Regions from separate parts of the Agarivorans sp. DSG3-1 genome, predicted to be linked through region 2. Evidence: predicted binding sites of a transcription regulator. Region 2 holds the regulator's gene; the other holds the start of a gene.
What was found. The regulator FliA, encoded in region 2, starts transcription of late flagellar genes. The targets are predictions, from matches to a motif close to CTAAAGNTNNNNNNNNNNNNGCCGATA.
Positions count from the first base shown of each region.

Region 1 (7,220 bases), 2.3 Mb from region 2:
TCTTGAATGTAATCTAGAGAATCGATAATTCCTTGCAAGTCACCTTTGTGGTGGCTAGTGCCGTAACCGTCATTATAGTCGTGACTAGAATCACCATCGATAAATGCTTCGGTCATTACCTGGTATATACGTAGTTCTTTGGCTTTTTCATAAATAGCAGCATCACAGGCGTATGCTTGGTATTCATAATCTGGAACAGTAGGTGTGCCACCGCCGTCACTACCACCGCCGCCACAAGCGCTTAAACCGAATACTACTGCCATTGAGATGGCGCTTTTCGACCAATTCATTATTCATCCTTGCTAGGTACGTCTTATATAGATTGAGTTAATCACAGCGCAGCAAGGCTGGATACTTGGTATCGTTTTCAGGTTGATGGAATATTGACCTAGCTCGCATCTTTGGTTTTATTGAGATTATTGTTTTTTTATGAAATGCTTTTCAGTGAAAAATTCCTGAGTTGTATCATTTTGTGGTTAAAAGCTTGGCTTTAAGTTAAAGCTAATCTTCGATTTGGGTTTTATTCAGCTCGCGGTATGATGGTGCTGTTAAAATAAAGGGAAAACTATGAGTGGCGTTAGAGCGCAGCAAAAAGAAAAAACCCGTAGATCAATTATTGATGCTGCGTTTAGCCAACTAAGTGCTGAGCGCAGTTTATCGAGCCTGAGCTTACGCGAGGTGGCAAGAGAAGCAGGAATTGCACCGACGTCTTTTTATCGCCATTTTTCCGATATGGAAGAATTAGGCCTAACCTTAGTTGATGAAGGAGGCTTAACTCTGCGACAACTTATGCGTCAAGCACGGCAACGCATTATTGCCACTGGGGGGAGCGTTATTGGGACCTCGGTAGATACTTTTATGGAGTTTGTTTATAACAATCCCAATATTTTTCGATTGTTGCTGCGAGAGCGTTCTGGGACTTCACCAGCGTTTAGAGCGGCAGTAGCACGAGAGATTGCCCATTTTATCGCGGAACTGACCGACTATTTAGAGCACCAATATAAGTGCCCGCGAGATGATGCCCAGATGCAAGCTGAAGCGATGGTGATTTTAGTCTTCAATGCCGGAGCATCGGCTTTAGATCTGGCCGAGTTCGATAGGCAAGTGTTGGCAGACAAAACGGTTAAGCAGTTGCGTATAGTGGCTAAAGGTGCAGCGTTATATAATCGTACTCAAGCATTAAGCTAAGAGGTATATATGAAGGTAAAAAAGTGGCTATTGTTATTAGCGTTTATCGCAGGTTTGTGTGGCAATGCTAGTCTGGCTTTACTCACAGTGCCGGAATTGACGTTTTCAGTATTTCCGATTATTGCCTTTGTGCTGTCAATAATGCAGCTGTATCAACTTTATATGGAAAAAGATCTTAGCGAAGACTCTCCGCTGATGGGAGTCGCGGCCTTTTTGTTAGGTGCATTAGGCTATTCGGCTATGCTGCGGGCGCAGTTTCCAGACATAGGCAGTAACTTAGTGTTGTTGCTGATTTGCCTATTTATTGGCTTATGGCTTATGTTCAAACTCGGCGGTTTTAAGCGTTAGTTTTGGTTGCTTGGCTTTACTGGTTTATTGCAGGTAGGTCTACCAGTTGCTTTGTAACTATTATCGCCTGCCTTTTGAGCATATGATAAATTCGTTCACCACCCAAAAGCTCCGGTACTTTGCCGTTGGAGGCTACCAACCCTTCACCTATTGATAAGGCATTTGAGGCAAAAACCGCTGTAACGAGGTAGGTAAGTTTCTGGCTGTTTAGCGAATTTATCGGCGCTTTGTTGGTTAACAATGTACCAATCGGCATTATTCCCGCTAACCAAGTATTTTTTCCTTGAAGGATCCCTCGGTGGTCTTGTTGTGCATGACTCAAACTATCCAATCTACCCTCTGCTTCGTCACTCCAATATAGGGTGTGCTCGCAGGTTCTGCCGCTAAGCTAAAAAAGCTGAATATAGTGACTAGAGTAGCAAAAGAGCAAGGGTGCATAAGCAATCCTTACTTAAATGGATCTTTTTTACTGTGGGCTGAGCGGGGAGAGTTGGCTTTTCAGTGTCTCAAGCAACAGCGATTAAGATGCATTAATCGCTGTTGCTGGCTGGGTTTAACGGCGTTGTAAGTAGACGCCAACCTCTATGTGGTCGGTATAAGGGAACTGATCGAACAAAGCCCAATGGCTAATCTGGTGAGTTTTACTGAGTTCGCCAAGGTTGTTGTACAAGGTATTAGGGTTACAAGAAATATACACAATGTTGTCGTAAGCTTGCACCATGCCTAACGTAGCGTCGTCTAGTCCCGCACGTGGTGGGTCAACCAAAATGGTATCACATTGATAACTACTTAAATCCACATCGGCTTCTTGTAAGCGGCGAAACTCCCGCTCACCTAACATAGCTTGGGTAAATTCTTCTGCAGACAAACGTAAAATTTTCACGTTATCTATTTGATTCACTTTTATATTGTATTGCGCAGCCTGCACCGAGGGTTTGGCTATTTCGGTGGCCAGTACTCGATTAAAGTTTTTCGCCAGGGCCAGTGAGAAATTACCGTTGCCGCAATACAGTTCCAGCAAGTCACCTTGGCTAGCACTAGTGGCGTTTTGCGCCCAATCTAGCATGTGCTGATTCACTACTGCATTAGGTTGGGTGAAGCTATTTTCTATTTGTTGGTAAACAATCTCTTTGCCATTTACCGTTAGCACTTCATCGACGCGATCATCGCTTAAGCACATTTTTTGTTTGCGTGAGCGGCCAATTAGCTGAATCGAAAACTGTTGGCTCAGTTCGGCTTTAAGCTGTTCCGCCGCAAGTCGCCAGCTTTCATCTATCGGCTTATGGTAGAGCAGGCTTACGATCGCCTCGCCGCTCAAGGTTGACAGAAAATCTACCTGGAACAACTTGTGGCGCAATAGCGTGTTGCTTTTTAGCTTTTCAACCAATAACGGCATGAGTTGATTGATGATCTCACTCGCTGGTGGAAAAGTATCTACCCTAAACTTCTGCTTGGTCTTTTGAGCAAACATAATGTAATAGAGGTCGTCGCCCTCGTGCCATACGCGAAACTCGGCGCGCATACGGTAGTGTTTCGTCGGAGATGCGAACACACTTGGCTCGGGTGGAGAAAACTCGGCAAATTGTTCGCGACGTTTAGCGACTTTCTCGGCCAAGAGTTCTTGGTACTGTTCTGGGTAGTATGCGATAGCGCTCATGGCCGCTCCTGTGTTCTAGCAAGGAGCGCAATTTAAAGGCGCATGGCTTGCTTGTCCAGTTTATCTACAATAATAGTGATAAAATTTCTAAAGTTTTAAATTTGGTCGCCGATAAGCTGTGACTAGGGTAAATCCATGGAGGCTTTATGAACGAACTAAATGGCTTGGGTAAAACACCCGTGCAGCAATATGCCGAGCGCCTATTGCAACAGTCTGCGCCGGCGATCGAGAAAAGGAATAATCTCGCCGACGACAAGGCAAGCCTAAATCAACAAGGTGCTGTAGCCAGCCATGTATTGTTGAGTTCAATAGAAAAACACACTTTGTCGATGGCCACGGGCGGCGTTAGCTTACCTAAGCCGCAGCAAGTGAGTGTGTTTGATGCCGAAGAAGTGGCGAGAAATGTACTTAACTTTGTTGCTAGCTCTTTATATAGCGCAAAGCAATCTGGGATGTCGGAAGATAAATTGGCCGAGATGATGGCTCAAGCCCGTAAAGGTGTAGATATTGGCTTTGAAGGCGCTCGAGAAGAGCTAAGTGATGCGGGGATCCTTAACGAAGAGCTCGAGAAAGGCATCGATAAAAGTTATGACTTGATTCAAGACGGCCTAGAGAAAATAGAAGAGGGTGATTACGAGATTCAATCAGCACCTATTGCCAGCCAATTGGCCATGTCTAGTTCGCAATCTGCTAGCATGCAGTTAGAAACAGCGGAAGGCGATAAGGTCACTATTAGTTACGGCTCGCAATTAGCGGCAAGTTATAGCGAAAGTGGTTCGTCCTATCAGGCATCATTTGCGTCTCAGCAGCAATTTAGCTTCTCTGTTGAAGGTGATTTAAATGAAGATGAACTGGCAGCGATAGCCGATCTAATTAAGCAAGTCGACGAAGTAGGTCAGCAGTTCTTCTCTGGTGACTTAGATAAGGCTTTTGATCAAGCGCTAACGATTGGTTTTGATGAGCAGCAGCTAGTGGGTTTTGCGGTCAATTTTCAGCAGCAACAAAGTATCGCGGTGAGCCAAGCTTATCAGCAGGCCGATGACAAAGCGGCTGGTGGATCCGATTTAGTGCCCGATCTCAGCCAGTTCTTAAGTTCTTGGCAAGATATTCAAGCTAAAGTGAGCGCGTTGTTTGCTCAGCCAGAGTCTACAACAGAAACCTTACTTGCTGGTATTTTACCGGTGTCTAGCCCAAGTGAAGAGAATGACAAACAAGCTGATATAGAACGCTTTAAAGGTTTCGCTGACAGAATGGCTGAGGCTTTGGCGATGTTTAATAACACTCCGCCTAATCAAGCGAACGAAAACGCCAATATTAGTTAATTTCATGTAGAGAAAAAGCCAGCCATTTTGTGCTATTAATCACATTAATGCTGGCTTATAATCTCGCCCGCTGTGGTGCTTAAGTAAGCGAAACTTAGGCTTAATAGGGAATCTGGTGGAACTCCAGAACTGACGCGCAGCGGTAAAGAGGAACGAAAGCTCAAGGATTGGCCCTTTCCAAGGATCACCAGACACTGCTTGTTTAGCCAAGCGGGAAGTCGTAGCCGTAGTACATGTAACCTGCCTCTAAGTCCGAATACCTGCCACATCGCACATGCTTACAATAGCAAAGTACTACGCGACGATTAGGATACATCGATGAAGAAGTTCATATTACTGGCTGCAGTTGCGCCAGCTTTTGGCTATGCCCAAGAAACCCCTCAAGAGCCTGCTCAAGAACAACAAGCCACCATGGTAGTTACCGCTAACCGTATGGAGCAAGCTGCAGCTAGCGTTATTGCCCCCCTCACGGTGGTAACTCGCAGTGAAATAGAAAGCAGTGGCGCCCAAGACATTGTGGATGTACTCAGCCAGCAAGTAGGTATTAGTGTTAGCCGTAATGGTGGTAAAGGCCACAGTGAAAGCGTATTTATTCGTGGTTCGGGTTCTTCGCAATCGTTGTACCTTATTGATGGCGTACGAATTAACACCGCAACTTTAGGTGGTGCTCAGTTAGGCCTGCTGCCTCTTGAGTTTGTCGAACGAATTGAAATTTTACGCGGTGCACGCGCGTCTGTTTATGGTGCTGACGCAGTGGGTGGTGTTATTAACATTATTACTCGTCCAGAGTTTGGCAGCGAGTACCATGGGCTTAAAGTTGCGGTTGGAACAGAAGCCACCGCTAAAATTGCTGGCCGCGCGAGTGGTTTAATTGGCAGCTCAACCCAATATAATGTGGTGCTTAGCGCTGATAAAAGTGACGGCTACGATATTCGCCCGCAAGACACATTAGACGAAGACTATGGTTATAGTACCTTTGGTGGATTGTTTAGCATTGACCACCAATTTAACCAATCTTGGCGCGGTCGTGTTTATGCCATCCATAACGACGGTGAGTCTGAATTTATTCAAGGTGTAAAGTACCTCAACAAGCATCAGCAAAGTGTATATGGAGTTAGTGCTAATTACGCTGCTAACCAATGGTCTAGTGAACTGGGCTTAAGTTACCATCAAGATAAGTCTGACAGCGCTGAGGCAAGTAATTTCGTTAACCCTAACCGCTATGCAACCGAGCGCAAAGCCGCTAACTGGCTGTTAGGTTACAAACTAGATGAACAGTGGTTATTGCAAGGTGGTCTTGATTACCAAAGTGATGACATTTCTGGTTCTAAGAGTGCTTATAAGGAAGAAAGCCGCGACAACAAAGCCGCGCATATTGGTGCTCGAGCAGACTACTTAGTGCATATCTTAGAAGCTAGCGTTCGTTATGATGACAATGAGCACTATGGTGACCATACCACCTATAACTTAGGATGGGCATGGCAGCTTCAATCTGATCTTCGCTTTAATGCGTTACATGGCACTGCATTTAGAGCGCCTACTTTTAACGACCTTTATTACCCAGGCAGCGAAAACCCGAATATTAAAGCTGAAACCTCTACTAATACTGAGTTTGGTTTTGCTTTAGATTTATTGCGTAGCCAGTGGCAATTTAATGTGTTCCGTAACGATGTAGAAAACCTCATTGCTTGGGGCTGTGTAGCTCGTTGTGATAATGACTACAGTGGCCCATCAGACACTTGGCCCTTATGGACACCTGACAATGTTAGTGATGCGCGTATTCAAGGTATCGAAATTCAAGGTGACTTTTCTACTGCTTGGGTAAACCATAGAGTGATTGTTGAATACCTTGATCCAAAAGACCGCAGTACCAATAAAAACCTTATTCGTCGCTCTGAAGAGCAAGTGAAGTATAAAGCAGATGTTTATTGGTCTGACTTACAAGTGGTTGTCGATTTCTTATGGAGTGGTGAGTCTTATGAAGATGCGGCTAACACCAAAACCTTAGGTAGCTACTCGGTATGGGATCTTAGTGCTAACTATCGTTTCCAAAATGGACTGCGTTTAGATGCAAAACTACGTAACTTATTCGACCAAACGTATTCTACAGCACAAAACTATCAAGCCCCTGGCCGCACGGTAGAAGTGGGTGCGAGTTACAAGTTTTAAGCTAAACGCTTAACAATGGCCGTCAGCCCTAGCATTGGTTACACTAGGGCTGATTTTTATTGAGGTTTATTGGTACAACAATGCATGTTCTTGTTTTTGATTCTGGTGTCGGCGGGCTGTCTATTCTCGAAGAGCTTCAGCAACTTAATCCAGAACAGCAGTATAGCTACCTATTCGACAACCTTTATTTCCCCTATGGCGAGTTAGCCGACAATCAACTCGTGGAGCGAGTCTTGAGCTTGCTAAAGTTAGCTGTTCATCAACTTAATCCCGATATCATTGTCGTTGCCTGTAATTCAGCTAGTACTTTATCTCTTCCTTATTTACGAGAAACATTAACTATTCCGGTGGTGGGTGTTGTGCCTGCGATTAAGTCAGCGGCTAAGCTAAGCCAAACTAAGCATTTTGGCTTATTGGCCACGCCAGGAACGGTAGAGCGGAGCTATACAGAGCAATTGATTAATGATTTTGCCGCAGATTGCCAAGTCGAATTAGTAGGGTCTACATCATTGGTGCAGTTAGCTGAGCAAAAACTG
Region 1 is NZ_CP177241.1:1,677,728-1,684,947, forward strand. It holds gene ACLD71_RS07890 (alpha-amylase family glycosyl hydrolase) at 1-290, opposite strand, end outside; gene fabR (HTH-type transcriptional repressor FabR) at 568-1,188, shown strand; gene ACLD71_RS07900 (DUF1422 family protein) at 1,198-1,536, shown strand; gene ACLD71_RS07905 (hypothetical protein) at 1,553-1,867, opposite strand; gene trmA (tRNA (uridine(54)-C5)-methyltransferase TrmA) at 2,090-3,193, opposite strand; gene ACLD71_RS07915 (DUF5610 domain-containing protein) at 3,340-4,515, shown strand; cobalamin riboswitch at 4,572-4,798, shown strand; gene ACLD71_RS07920 (TonB-dependent receptor domain-containing protein) at 4,834-6,684, shown strand; gene murI (glutamate racemase) at 6,765-7,220, shown strand, end outside.
Region 1: the regulator FliA is predicted to act here: its motif matches at 3,281-3,307, upstream of ACLD71_RS07915 (DUF5610 domain-containing protein).

Region 2 (7,220 bases):
ATTCCTCTTGCGGGTACCATACTTACGAAGTTAGATGAAAGCTTGGCCTTAGGCGAGGTTTTAAATGTCACCTTGCGCCACGCTCTGCCAATCAGTTACGTTACGCATGGCCAGCAAGTGCCAGAAGATATTGCAGTTGCCGAGCCAGCCAAGTTAATTGAGCAAGCACTGTCAGTAATTGATACTCAGTCTCAGCAACATTTTTGGTTTAGTGAAACCGAACAGCAGAAGGTTTCAGATGTATTCTAAAGACAACGAATTTGATCAAGCTAGCGGCTTAAGAATGATGCAACAAAAAAATAATGTGAAAGTTATCGCTGTAACCGGTGGTAAAGGTGGTGTTGGTAAAACCAACGTTACCCTAAATATGGGCATTGCTATGGCAGCCCAAGGTAAGCGTGTAATGGTGCTGGATGCCGACTTAGGCTTGGCAAATGTAGATGTACTACTAGGCCTACGCGTAACCAAAAACTTATCGCATGTACTATCAGGCGAGTGCACATTGGATGAAGTGCTCGTAAAGGGGCCCAACGGTATATTAATCGCCCCAGCAACTTCTGGTACGCAATCTATGGTTGAATTGAGCCCGGCAGAGCATGCAGGGTTGATTCGCGCATTTAGTAGCTTGAAAACTCCCATTGATATATTGCTGGTAGATACTGCCGCTGGTATTTCCGATATGGTGCTGAGCTTTGCTAAAGCCTCGCAAGATATCTTGGTTGTGGTTTGTGATGAACCCACATCGATTACTGATGCGTATGCTTTGATTAAACTATTATCTAACAAGCACGGCGTATACAAATTTAAAGTAGTGGCAAACATGGTTCGTAGTCTGAGAGAAGGCCAAGAACTGTTTGCTAAACTCACTCGTGTTACCGATCGCTTTTTAGATGCCACCTTAGAACTCGTATCGTGTATTCCATATGATAACAATGTTCGACTCGCTGTACGTAAACAGCGCGTCGTGGTTGAAGCGTACCCTAAATCTCCCGCTTCTTTAGCCTTTCGCTCTTTAGCGAGTAAAGGAGCTACTTGGCCGATTCCGGAACAAGCTGGTGGCCATTTAGAATTCTTCATCGAGAATCTTCTCGAATTCGGACAACGTAAAAATAGAGAACAGCTTAGTGAATAAAGTTGCCGCTTATGCCAGCGCTAGTGACACTAATGTGTTGGTGGAACGCCATGCAAATTTGGTAAAACGGATAGCGCACCATTTAATGGCGCGCCTACCGGCTAGCGTAATTGTTGATGATCTCATTCAGTCTGGAATGATTGGTCTTATCGAAGCTGCGCGTAATTTTGATGGTACCAAAGGTGCGAGTTTCGAAACCTATGCCGGGATCCGTATTCGTGGCTCAATGCTTGACGAAATTCGTCGTGGTGACTGGGTACCACGTTCTGTGCATAAAAACAGCCGCGCTATCAGTGAAGCTATTAACGCAGTTGAAAAAGAAAAGAATGGTGATGCCAAAGATGCTGAGGTTGCTGCTAAGCTGGGTGTAAGCCTAAGCGAATATCATTCAATGTTGTCTGACGTAAACTGCGGCCGAATTCTTGGTATTGAAGATCTTGGCGTGAGCGAAGATGTTATTTCTAGTGATGAAAGTCGCGAGCAAAATCGACCGTTTGAAGGCTTTGCTAATCAACGCTTTCAACAATCGCTAGCCGACTGCATTAAAGGCTTACCAGAGCGCGAAGCGCTAGTATTATCGCTCTATTATGACGAAGAACTTAATCTTAAAGAAATTGGCGAAGTATTAACCGTAAGCGAGTCAAGAGTCAGTCAAATACATAGCCAAGCGCTTGCTCGAGTCAAAACTCGAATGCGAGATTGGACACAATAGAGAAATTCATCCTTACAAATATGATAAAAGATGGACTAAAATTGTGTTTATTAAGGCATAATATCTTTATTACATAAATTTTTAGCCCGTTTTGAGGCTTGCAAAACATCCTGTTGGGGGACGTACCTTGGATAAAAATATGAAAATTCTGGTTGTTGATGATTTTTCAACAATGAGAAGGATTATTAAAAACCTACTTAGAGATTTAGGTTTCAACAATACTCACGAAGCAGATGACGGTAATACCGCGTTGCCAATGCTTAAAGGTGGGGACTTCGAATTTGTAGTGACCGATTGGAACATGCCGGGTATGGAAGGCATTGATTTATTAAAGAATATTCGTGCCGACGAAAGCTTGTCTCATTTACCTGTGTTAATGGTTACGGCAGAAGCGAAACGCGAACAGATTATTGAAGCCGCACAAGCCGGCGTAAATGGTTATATTGTAAAACCTTTCACAGCTGCCACACTAAAAGAGAAGCTAGATAAGATTTTCGAAAGATTACAATAATAAAGGAAGATGTGTGAGCACTGATACTCCGATCATCTCATTAGCCGATGCCAAAGCTTTGGTGTTGCTACTTGAAGAAGGAAACGTCTCCGAGGCGAATCAATTTGTCAGTGAGCTGTGTGCTCCTAAAGCCAACCTGTTGTTTGACAAAGTTGGTCAGCTCACGCGTCAACTTCACGATTCATTAAATGATTTCAAGCTAGATATTCGTATTAATGAATTGGCTAATCAGGAAATACCTGATGCAAAAGAGCGGTTAAACTATGTAATAGAGATGACCGACCAAGCCGCTAATAAGACCATGGATGCGGTTGAATCTGGCCTCCCTATTGCCGATCAATTAACCAGTGAAATCAACGATATTATGCCTGTTTGGCAAAGTTTGATGGAACGAAGAATTGAAATTGGTCAATTTAAAGCGCTATGTCACCAAATCGATATTTTCCTTAATAGTTCTTCAGCAAATGCCGATAAACTACGAAGTATGTTAACTGAAATATTGATGGCTCAAGATTTTCAAGACTTAACTGGGCAAATGATTCGTAAAGTAATCACCTTAGTTCAAGAAGTTGAAGAAAGTTTAGTGGAAATGCTGACCTTGTTTGGCAATGATAAAGCCGAAGTTATAGAGAAAAAAGCTCCTGCAAAATCGGCCATTGAAGCCGAAGGGCCAATATTAAATAAAGAGCAAAGGGATGACGTTGTTAACGATCAAGATGATGTTGATGACCTGTTATCTAGTTTAGGATTTTAAGGGAGTAGCGCATGTCGTTTGATGTAGATGAAGACATCTTACAAGACTTTCTCGTAGAAGCGGCGGAGATCCTTGAGCAGCTGTCTGAACAGTTGGTTGATTTAGAGAAACGTCCAGATGATAGTGACTTATTAAATGCTATCTTTCGCGGCTTCCATACCGTAAAAGGTGGCGCAGGCTTTTTGTCTCTTACCGAGCTTGTCGATGTTTGTCATGGTGCAGAGAACGTTTTTGACACCTTGCGTAACGGTGGGCGGGGTGTCTCGCCAGAGCTGATGGATGTTATTCTTGAAGCTCTTGATGCTGTTAATGATATGTTTGCTCAAGTGCAGGCTCGCGAACCGTTAACACCAGCTTCTCCTGATATTATTGACCGCCTGCATCATCTTTCTCAACCTGAATCCGCAGATGAAGCTCCAATTGCCGCCGCTGAGCCCGAGCCAGTAGCCGTTCCTGAACCTGTCGCTCCAGCAGCTGATAGTGGGAACATTGATGAAATCAGTGATGATGAGTTTGAACGTTTACTTGACGAGCTTCATGGTAGCGATGCGCCTAAGCCTGCTGCTCCTGCGCCGAGCGCGGCCGCTCCGGCTAGTGACGGTGATATTTCCGATGACGAGTTTGAAAAACTTTTAGATGAGTTACACGGTTCTAAAGCACCTAGTGCAGCAGCGCCCGCTCCAAAAGCTGCCGACCCCGCGCCCGCAACTAGCGGGGAAGAGATTGGCGATGACGAATTTGAAAAGCTATTGGATCAGCTACATGGTGCTGGAAAAGCACCTGACGTTAAGCCAGCCGCTCCAGCCAAGCCCGCAGCAGCTGTCGCGAAACCTCCTGCTGCGGTTAAGCCCGCTGCTCCTGCGAAGCCAGCTGCTAAAGCTGCGCCAGCCAAAGCAGAACCCGCTAAAGCTCCTACCAAGCAAGCTGTACCTCAAGGTGAAACGACTGTTCGTGTTGATACACGTACACTTGACGACATCATGAATATGGTTGGTGAATTGGTATTAGTTCGAAATCGCTTAGTCAGCCTTGGCCTAAATAGTAACGATGAAGACATGTCTAAAGCCACTGCCAATCTAGATGTAGTGACGGCTGACTTGCAAGGCGCGGTAATGAAAACCCGCATGCAACCTATCAAAAAGGTGTTTGGACGTTTTCCTCGAGTAGTACGAGATCTAGCTCGTAGCCTTAAAAAAGATATTAATCTTGAGTTGGTCGGCGAAGAAACTGATTTAGATAAGAACTTAGTTGAAGCTTTGGCCGATCCATTGGTCCACTTAGTCAGAAACTCCGTAGACCACGGTATAGAAATGCCAGATGAGCGAGTGGCTTCAGGCAAACCTCGTACTGGTGTTATTCGTTTATCAGCCTCGCAAGAAGGTGACCACATCCTATTGATGATTGAGGATGATGGCGCAGGTATGAATGCCGATAAGCTTAAATCAATTGCTGTTGAGCGCGGCGTGTTAGATGCCGATGCGGCAGCAAGAATGCCAGATAAAGATGCTTACAGCCTGATTTTTGCGCCAGGTTTCTCAACCAAAACCGAAATTTCTGATATTTCTGGTCGTGGTGTAGGAATGGACGTGGTGAAAACCAGTATTACTCAGCTAAACGGCTCAGTAGATATTGACTCTCACCTTGGTCAAGGCACCACTTTACAGATTAAAGTCCCGTTAACCTTGGCTATTTTGCCTACCTTGATGGTTGATGTAGGTAAACAAACCTTTGCATTGCCATTAACCAGTGTGAACGAAATATTCCACCTAGATTTGACCAAAACCAATGTGGTTGATGGTCAAGAAACGGTTATTGTTCGCGATAAAGCTATCCCGCTTTTCTATTTACAAGATTGGCTGATTAGAAATGGTCAACCTGGTGAACGAAGCTCGCAAGGGCATGTAGTGATTGTTCAGATCGGCCCTCAGCAAGTTGGCTTTGTAGTTGATAACCTTATTGGCCAAGAAGAAGTGGTCATTAAGGCCTTAGATCAATTATTGCAGGGCACGCCTGGCATGGCTGGTGCAACAATCACCAGTGATGGCCGCATTGCATTGATACTTGATATTCCTAGCTTACTAAAACGCTACGCTCGTAAAATGTAAGCGTTGCCTCTAAGAAGAACCGAGAATGGCAATAAAAGTATTAGTAGTTGATGATTCAAGTTTTTTCAGACGTAGAGTTAGCGAAATAATCAACGCAGACTCTACGCTTGAAGTTATTGATACCGCTAAAAATGGCCGAGAAGCTATTGATATGGTTGCTCGGCTAAAGCCCGACGTGATTACCATGGACATAGAAATGCCGGTAATGGACGGCATTACCGCTGTTCGCGAAATCATGGCTAAAAATCCAACGCCCGTTTTAATGTTTTCATCTTTAACGCATGATGGCGCTAAAGCGACCTTAGATGCGCTTGAAGCTGGTGCGCTAGATTTTATCCCTAAAAAGTTTGAAGACATCGCGCGTGATAGAGAAGAAGCCGTTAGTTTATTGCAACAGCGAGTGAAAGCTATTGCACGGCGCCGAGTGGTAGCAAGAAGAACCGCTAGCCCGTCAGCGCCGGCAACAACTCGTCCTGTGGTGGCTCAGAGAAGAACTCCTGTTTCATCAGGAGCTAGCAATGCTAGCCCTCCGCAGGCCACAGAACGCGCAAGCGTTAGCCCAAGGTTTAAACCTTCAGGTAAACGTTATAAGTTAGTTGCTATTGGCACCTCTACGGGGGGGCCAGTTGCACTGCAAACCATCTTAACCTCGATTCCTGCTGGTTTCTCAAAACCGATTTTGTTGGTGCAGCATATGCCCGCCACCTTTACCGCTGCCTTTGCTCAACGCTTAAATAGTTTGTCACGGATTAATGTAAAACAGGCTGAAGACGGCGATGAACTTAGACCTGGTTGGGCTTATTTAGCTCCGGGTGGCAAACAAATGTTAGTGGAAGGGCGCGGGCAATATGGTCGCTTACGCATCATTGAAGGTAACGATAAGGTAAATTATAAACCTTGCGTGGATATAACTTTTGCCTCTTTAGCTAAAAGTCATCAAAGCAATGTATTGGCGATGATCCTCACTGGAATGGGGGCCGACGGCCGAGATGGCTGTCGTTTGTTAAAAGAAAATGGCTCAACTATTTGGGCGCAAGATGAAGCCAGTTGTGTGGTATACGGTATGCCTCAAGCGGTTGCTAGCGCTGGTCTTGCTTCTGAGCAAATGCCTCTAGAGCAATTTTCTGATGCGATCGTTGCGGAAATAGGGAATGGATAAACTTAGCATCTTAGGCGTATTTATTGCGTTCTCTGCTGTTGGGTTTGGTCATACTTTTGCGGGCGGAAACCTTTCAGATTTAGTTAACCTGCATGCATTTATTATTGTTATTGGCGGCACTGTTGGAGCCGTTATGCTACAAACCCCGGCATCTCAATTTACTCAAGCAATTAAGTCTATTCCTAAAGTCTGGCAATCAAGCGATTTGATATTGAATCACCAATTCAAGCAAATTTTAGATTGGTCTCATATTGTTAGGAAAGATGGTTATCTTGTTTTAGAAAAACACCAACAAGCTGATGCTTTTAGTTTATGTGGTTTAGAAATGTTGGTTGATGGTGCAGAGCCAAGGCAGCTAAAACAATCGTTAGAAGATATTATCGACTTAGAACAAAACCGTTTAGAAAAACAAGCCGGAGTATTTGAAGCCATGGGCGGATATTGCCCAACTGTTGGTATTTTAGGGGCGGTGTTAGGCTTAATTCAGGCCATGGACTTTTTAACCAGCCCTGAACAGCTAGGTCAAGGCATCGCAGTCGCCTTTGTGGCCACCATTTATGGCGTTGGTTTTGCTAACTTTGTTTTTTTACCTATCGCTAATAAATTGCGAGCAGTCGCAAGCGAGCGCGCTATTTATCAAGAAATGACCTTGGCCGGTTTAGTGTCGATAGCCGAAGGGGCAAGTAGTATTGAAATCCAGCGCCGCTTGAGCGCATTTACTCAAGAGTTGACTTAAGATGCGACGCCGCTATGCGGTTCACGCTAAACCCAAGGCTAGTAGTGAGCGTTGGTTAGTATCTTACGCCGATTACATGACGTTGATGTTTGCATTGTTTGTAGTCTTGTA
Region 2 is NZ_CP177241.1:4,176,641-4,183,860, reverse strand. It holds gene flhF (flagellar biosynthesis protein FlhF) at 1-249, shown strand, start outside; gene ACLD71_RS19415 (MinD/ParA family protein) at 239-1,132, shown strand; gene ACLD71_RS19410 (RNA polymerase sigma factor FliA) at 1,125-1,844, shown strand; gene cheY (chemotaxis response regulator CheY) at 1,972-2,355, shown strand; gene ACLD71_RS19400 (protein phosphatase CheZ) at 2,369-3,109, shown strand; gene ACLD71_RS19395 (chemotaxis protein CheA) at 3,121-5,214, shown strand; gene ACLD71_RS19390 (protein-glutamate methylesterase/protein-glutamine glutaminase) at 5,240-6,373, shown strand; gene ACLD71_RS19385 (flagellar motor protein) at 6,366-7,109, shown strand; gene ACLD71_RS19380 (flagellar motor protein MotB) at 7,111-7,220, shown strand, end outside.